2 regions of the Massilia sp. P2_C2 genome follow, and region 2 is predicted to be linked to the other one. Evidence: predicted binding sites of a transcription regulator. Region 2 holds the regulator's gene; the other holds the start of a gene.
The links. The regulator sigma-54, encoded in region 2, starts transcription at its own class of promoters, with help from an activator protein. The targets are predictions, from matches to a motif close to TGGCANGNAANCTGCTTT.
Positions count from the first base shown of each region.

Region 1: a site for sigma-54 is predicted at 1,593-1,610, ahead of AC1DYX_RS02125 (ANTAR domain-containing response regulator). Genes of this name have one in related genera too.

Region 1 is NZ_JBFUDR010000009.1:18,722-22,128, forward strand. Features, by position in the region: gene AC1DYX_RS02120 (CmpA/NrtA family ABC transporter substrate-binding protein) at 1-926, opposite strand, end outside; gene AC1DYX_RS02125 (ANTAR domain-containing response regulator) at 941-1,582, opposite strand; gene AC1DYX_RS02130 (hypothetical protein) at 1,787-2,044, shown strand; gene AC1DYX_RS02135 (hypothetical protein) at 2,080-2,250, shown strand; gene AC1DYX_RS02140 (S9 family peptidase) at 2,439-3,407, shown strand, end outside.
Region 2 is NZ_JBFUDR010000245.1:1,334-4,740, forward strand. Features, by position in the region: gene AC1DYX_RS22995 (enoyl-CoA hydratase/isomerase family protein) at 1-646, opposite strand, end outside; gene hpf (ribosome hibernation-promoting factor, HPF/YfiA family) at 758-1,117, opposite strand; gene AC1DYX_RS23005 (RNA polymerase factor sigma-54) at 1,183-2,688, opposite strand; gene lptB (LPS export ABC transporter ATP-binding protein) at 2,691-3,407, opposite strand, start outside.

The sequences.
Region 1 (3,407 bases), on a different contig from region 2:
TCCGACAGATACGGGAAGCTGGCCTCGCCCTCGTCGAAAAAGCGCACGGGGTCGGGGTCGAGCCAGCGCCGCCCCAGGCCATTCTCGTACTCGCCGTGCAGGCGCGCGGCGATGGCGTGGCGGTCGCCGTGCACGTAGGCCGGACTGGAGAGCACTTCGGCCGCCGCCTCGCGGTGCTCGGCCGACTCGTCGAGCCAGCGCCCCGCTTCCAGCACGGCCGCAATGAGCGAACGGCAGGCGTGCGGATTGGCGTCGACGAAAGCGGCCGTCGCCCCCAGCGCCTTGCCGGGATGGTCGGGCCAGATGTCCTGGCTCGTCGCCACGGTGAAGCCGCAGCCATCGAGTACCGTGCGGGTGCTCCACGGCTCGCCGGCGCAAAAGCCGTCCATGTGCCCGGCCGCCAGGTTCACGGCCATCTGGCTGGGCGGGACGGTGACCACCTGGGCGTCGCGCAGCGGATCGATGCCGCCGGCCGCCAGCCAGTAATAGAGGAACATCGCGTGGTTCCCGGTCGGGAAAGTGTGCGCGAACGTGTAGCGGCGCGTGCCCTTGCGCATGGCGGCGGCCAGCAGCGCGAGATTCGTCACGCCCTGGCGCGCCAGCGCGCGCGACAGCGTGATGGACTGGCCGTTGCGCGACAAATTCATCAGCACGGCCATGCGCGTGGCGGCGCCGCCGATGCCGTTCTCGACACCGTACAGCATCCCGTACAGCACGTGCGCCACGTCGATCTCGCCCTGCAGCAGGCGGTCGCGCATGCCCGACCACGAGTGCTGGCGCGTGAGCTCCAGCTTGATGCCGTATTTGTCGTCCAGTCCCAGCACGGACGCCATCACGAGCGAAGCGCAATCCGTCAGCGGCATGAAGCCGGCCTTGATCACGGCCTTTTCCGGCCGGTCCGAACCGGCCACGAAAGCGTGTGCCATTCGTATCCTTTTTATTAACCGAGTAAGTCCTCGACGTCGAGGATGCGCTGGGCGACTTCCGCCAGCCTGAGTTTCTTGTTCATCGCCATGCTGCGCAGCCGCTGGTAGGCCTCTTCCTCCGTCAGCTTGTTGCGCGCCATGAGCACGCCCTTGGCCCGTTCGATCAGCTTGCGGTCGGCCAGCTGGCGGCGCGTGTCGGACAACTCGTCCAGCAGCTTCTGTTCGCGCCGGAAGCGCTTCAGGGCCACGTCCAGCACGGGTTTCACGCGCTCCGCGTGCAGCCCGGCCACGATGTACGCGGACACGCCGGCCTCGATGGCCGCGTCCATGCTGGACGGCGTGCCGTCGTCGGTGAACAGGACGATGGGACGCGGCTCGTCGCGCGTGGCGATCACGATGTGTTCGAGGACGTCGCGCGCATCCGATTCGCTGTCGATGATGATCATGTCCGGCTGGATCTGGGCGATCCGCTCGGGCAGGAAGATATCGGCCGGGAGCGACGCGACGATGTCGTAGCCGGATTCCAGCAGGCCGATGCGCAGCGCCGTGTTGCGCCGCGCCTGGGCGGCGAGCACGGTTTCGTCCGTGACATCTCCAGGGACGGTGGTGACGACGACGATGCGCAGGGTGCGCTGGGCATTGGACGGCTGTTTCATGTCTTCAGAATATGCAATTTTCGGGCCAAAGTGTACCTCAGTCAAAAGATATTCATCAGAGCAATAACGAGGGTGTGGACAGATTAAGTTGTCGCGCATTAAATATTCACAAATCCAATGGGAAGCATCACAAACTAAAAGTTCATTTATGACGCGAGTCTTCTTATACTGCATCGCAACACGACAGCTTTATCGGAGATGACGATGAATACCGCAACGATCACCCAGGCGCACGACAAGGCTCTGCGCCACCACCTCGCCGATGCGTTCGGCAAGCTCCGCGATTTTGCGATCGAACTGTACACGGCGCACGGCGGCTGGTTCGTGCATGACGCCGCCCAGCCGGCCAGCGGCGCCCTCGCCCGCAACAAGCAGAGCCTCACCCACATGATGATCATGGGCACCGGCTGCAAGAACCACGCACCGGCCCGGGCTGTTGACGTGCTGCGCGCAAAGAACTGAATAACCGAACAAACCAAATCAAAGGAAAAACAATCATGACTCCTATCGAATACGTCACCGTCGCCATCTCGGCCGTCGCCATCGTCGCCCGCATCGTGATCTTCGTGCGTAACCCGTCCGTCACCGCACCCAGCGAACCGTGGCTGGCCCAGGCGCCGACCGAACTGTGGATGGGCGAATACGCCCGACCGAAGACGGCCGCGTAAAACAACCTTTGTTGTAAAAATCGTCTCCACACGCCCGGCATTGGCCGGGCGTTGTTTTTGTACTTACGCACGCGCGCCACTCTTCAAGGCGAACCCGACCAGCATCATTGACGGCTGAGCTAGAATGTTTTTTTGCAATTTCTCACCAAGAAAGCATTCTTGTTCTTCATTTATCGATCCGACTGATGATGCGACCCTCTGCCCTTACCGTTCTCGCCGCGCTGCTGGCGCTACCCGCCGCCGCCTCGACACAAGTGACCCTCGACCAGGCCATGGCCAACCCCGACTGGATCGGCACCCCCGTGGAAGCGGCGTGGTGGAACTGGGATGGCAAACAGGTGTTCTATCAGCAGAAGCGCACCGGCTCGCCGCTGCGCGACACGTGGAGCGTGAACCCGGCCAGGGCCGGCCACGCGACGCAGGTGAGCGACGCCGACCTCGCGCAGCTCGACAGTCCGGAAACGGTGTACAACCGCACCCGCGCCCGCGCCGTCGTCGTGCGCAACGGCGATCTGTTCGAGCGCGACCTGAAGACCGGCACCCTCGTGCAGATCACGCGCGGCACCGGAACGCCGGTCCAGGCCGTGCAGTATTCGGCCGACGAGCGCAGCGTGCAGTTCCGCATCGGCGACGACTGGTTCGCCTGGGACCGCAGCACGCGGGTACAGGGCCCCGTCGCCCTGCTGCGCGCGGCGAAGGATCCGAACGCGCCGGAGCCCGACGCCCTGCGTGACATGCAGCTGCGCCTGTCCACGATCCTGAAGCGCCAGAAGGACGAGCGCGACGCCACCCGCGCCCAGGCGGAAGCACTGCGCCACGCCGACCCGACCCGCGCCCCGGCCCCGATCTACCTGGGCGACAAGCTCGCCATCGTGAGCAGCGCGCTGTCGCCGGACGGCCGCTGGCTGCTCGTCGTCACGGGTCCCAAGGATGCGGACAAGGGCCGCGTCGGCAAGATGCCGCGCTACGTGACCGAAAGCGGCTACGAGGAGTTCTCGGACGAGCGCACGCGCGTGGGCCGCAACACGCCGCGCGGCCACGGCCTCAAGCTCGTCAACCTCGCCACGCGCGACGTAAAGGACATCGCGCTGGACACCCTGCCCGGCATCGCGGTCGACCCGCTGGCGCAACTGCGCGCGGAGCGCAAGCTCGATCCG
Region 2 (3,407 bases):
GGATCGCATCAGGGAGTCGAGCGCCCGGCGTCGCCCCGACCAGCGCCTGCAGCGCGTCCAGCTGCGCGGCCGGCACGAACACGTCGGCCAGGCCCGCGTAGATGGCGTCTGCCGCGCCGATCGTCGCCCCCGTCACGCCGAGGTAATGGCCCACGCGGCCCGGCGCGTGCGACAGGAAGTGGCTGCCGCCGACGTCCGGGAACAGGCCGATGTTCACCTCGGGCATGGCGATCTTCGAGCGTTCCGTCACGATGCGCAGGCCGCAGCCAGGCCCGCCCTGCGCAATGCCCATGCCGCCGCCCATCACGACGCCATCCATCAGCGCGATGTACGGCTTCGGATAAAAGTGGATCAGGTGGTTGAGGGCGTATTCCTCGGTGAAGAAATCGTCCAGCAGCGGGCTGCCCGTCTGCGGCGTGGCGCTGCCGGCCTGGTGGAAGAACCGGATGTCGCCGCCGGCGCACAAGGCCTTTGCGCTCGTGCTCCCGATGCAGACGGCGTCGATGCCCGCATCGTCACGCCAGGCAAGCAGTGTTGCCGTGAGCACGCGGACCATGTCCAGCGACAACGAGTTCAGCGCCTTGGGGCGGTCGAGGGTGATGATGCCGGTGCGGTTGGCGACGCGCGTTTGAACGTAGTCGGTCATGTCTCTTGTTGTTTGAATAATGAGACCGCATTGTAACGCGCGTGGCGGGCCCAAAAATACGAAAAGGGCGCCGATGCGCCCTTCGTTTCCTGGTGCTGCGTCAGCGTGGCATCACGCCGCGGCGGCAGCTTCCTCTCCTCCTTCGGACATGCGTTTGATGGACGCGTTGTCATGATCCTTGAGCATCTGCTTGTACTTGACGACCTGGCGATCGAGGCGATCCATCAGCATGTCGATGGCGGCATACAGGTCGTGCGCAGCGCTGGCGACATGGACGATCTTGCCTGCGAGCCTCAGGTTGATCTCGGCTTTCTGGCGTTTTTCTTTCTCGGTGAGATTGTCAATGCAGAGGATGACATGGGAATCGATCACTTGATCGAAATGGCGGGTAATGCGTTCGAGCTTGTTCTGTACGTATTCTCGGATGGCTGGAGTTACATCGAGATGATGTCCGCTGATAGTGAGATTCATACACACTCCTTTGAAGATACCCTGCCATGACGTGCGCGCATCCAGCGCAACGCGGCAGTGTGGTGTTACAAGGATTTGCGGAGACTGACGGGTGGGATCTTCAGCGCCTCACGGTATTTCGCGACCGTGCGCCGCGCGATAACCATTCCCTGTTCCCCTAGCATCTCCGCGATCTTGCTGTCGGATAAAGGATTCTTGGGGTCTTCTGCTCCTGTCAATTGTACGATGAGGGCCCGTATTGCCGTCGAAGAAGCTTCGCCTCCCGCCTCGGTGGCAACGTGACTCCCGAAGAAATACTTCAACTCAAACATGCCGTGCGGGGTCAGCATGTATTTCTGAGTTGTGACTCGAGAAATTGTGCTCTCGTGTAGACCTAGTGTATCAGCTATCTCACGTAAAACAAGGGGCCGCATCGCGACTGCGCCGTGGGAAAAAAAGTTACGCTGGCGATCCACGATGGCTTGTGCCACGCGCAAGATTGTGTCGAAGCGCTGGCGCATGTTCTTGATGAGCCACTTGGCTTCCTGCAACTGTGCGTTCAACTGCGTGTCCGATTTCCCCTGCTTGAGCAGCGAGGCATACAGGCTGTTCACGCGCAGGCGCGGCATCACTTCCGGGTTCAGCTGCACGCTCCAGCCATCCTTGGCGCGGCGCACGATCACGTCGGGCACGACGAAGTCCGACACGTCCGACGCGAACGCCGCGCCCGGATGCGGATTGCACTGGCGGATCACGGCCTGGGCTTCGCGCAGGTCTTCGTCGTCGCAGTCGAGCGCCTTCTTGAGCTTGTTGAACTCGCGCTGCGCGAACCACGTGAGGTATTTTTCGACGATGGTCAGCGCCATGCGCCGCGTGACGAGCGGCACGCCGGGCATGCGCCGGATCTGCAGGGCCAGGCACTCGGCCGCGCTGCGCGCGCCCACGCCGGGCGGGTCCATGCTTTGCACGAGGGCCAAGGCCGTGCGCAATTCCTCGAACTCGATGTCGAGTTCTTCCGGCAGGCGCGCATGGATCTCGTCCAGCGATTCCTCCAGATAGCCATTGTCGTCCAGTGCGTCGACGACCAGTTCCACGAGTGCGCAATCGCGCGCGCCGCAGCACGTCAGGCGTGCCTGTTCCATCAGGAGCTCGCGCAGCGTGACGGGGCTCGCTTCCAGTTGCGGGCGGCCATCCTCGTCCTCGCCGCCGTTGCCGCTGCCGCTGCGGCCGGATTCGCCCCAGTCGGCATCGCCGCCTTCGCCGCCGGTCTCTGCGCCGCCGTCGCCACCGTTCTCGCCATTGCCGTTCTCGGAGGTGGCAGCACCGCCGCCCTCTTCGCCTGAACTCTGCGAAGACGCGGGCGCCTCGCCCTGCGAAGACGCGGGTGCGCTGTTGATGGCGCCGTCGGCCAGCAGGCGTACGGAACGGTCGAGCGGATCGTCGAGCCGCTCGAGCAGCGGGTTCTCGCCCAGCACCTGCTCGATTTCCTGGTGCAATTCCAGTGTCGACAGTTGCAGCAGCCGGATCGACTGCTGGAGCTGCGGCGTCAGCGCGAGGTGCTGTGAAGTCTTGAGTTGCAGCGTCTGTTTCATGACTACATTCGGAAGTGTTCGCCCAGGTAGACGCGGCGCACCGACTCGTTGGCGATGATGTCGTCGGGACGGCCGGAGGCCAGCACCGCGCCCTGGTTGATGATGTAGGCGCGATCGCAGATGCCCAGCGTCTCGCGCACGTTATGGTCCGTGATCAGCACACCGATGCCGCGCTCCTTCAGGAAACGCACGATGCGCTGGATCTCGATCACGGCAATCGGATCCACGCCGGCGAACGGTTCGTCCAGCAGCACGAAGCGCGGATCGGTCGCCAGCGCGCGCGCGATCTCCACGCGGCGGCGCTCGCCGCCGGACAGCGACAGCGCGGGGTTCTCGCGCAGCTTCTCGATCTGCAGCTCGGTCAGCAGCTCGTCGAGGCGTTCGGCGATGCGCGTCTTGGTCAGGGGCTTGCCGTTCTCGCGCTGCAGTTCCAGCACGGCGCGGATGTTTTCTTCCACCGTCAGCTTGCGGAACACCGACGCTTCCTGCGGCAGGTACGACAGGCCAAGGAGCGCGCGCCGGTGGATCGGCAGGCTCGTGATGTCGGTGCCGTTGATGTCGATGCTGCCGGCGTCCGACGGCACCAGGCCCACGATCATGTAGAACGACGTCGTCTTGCCGGCGCCGTTCGGCCCCAGCAGCCCGACCACTTCGCCGCACGCGACCTGCAGCGACACGTCGCGCACCACGAGGCGCTTGCCGTAGCTCTTCTGCAGCCC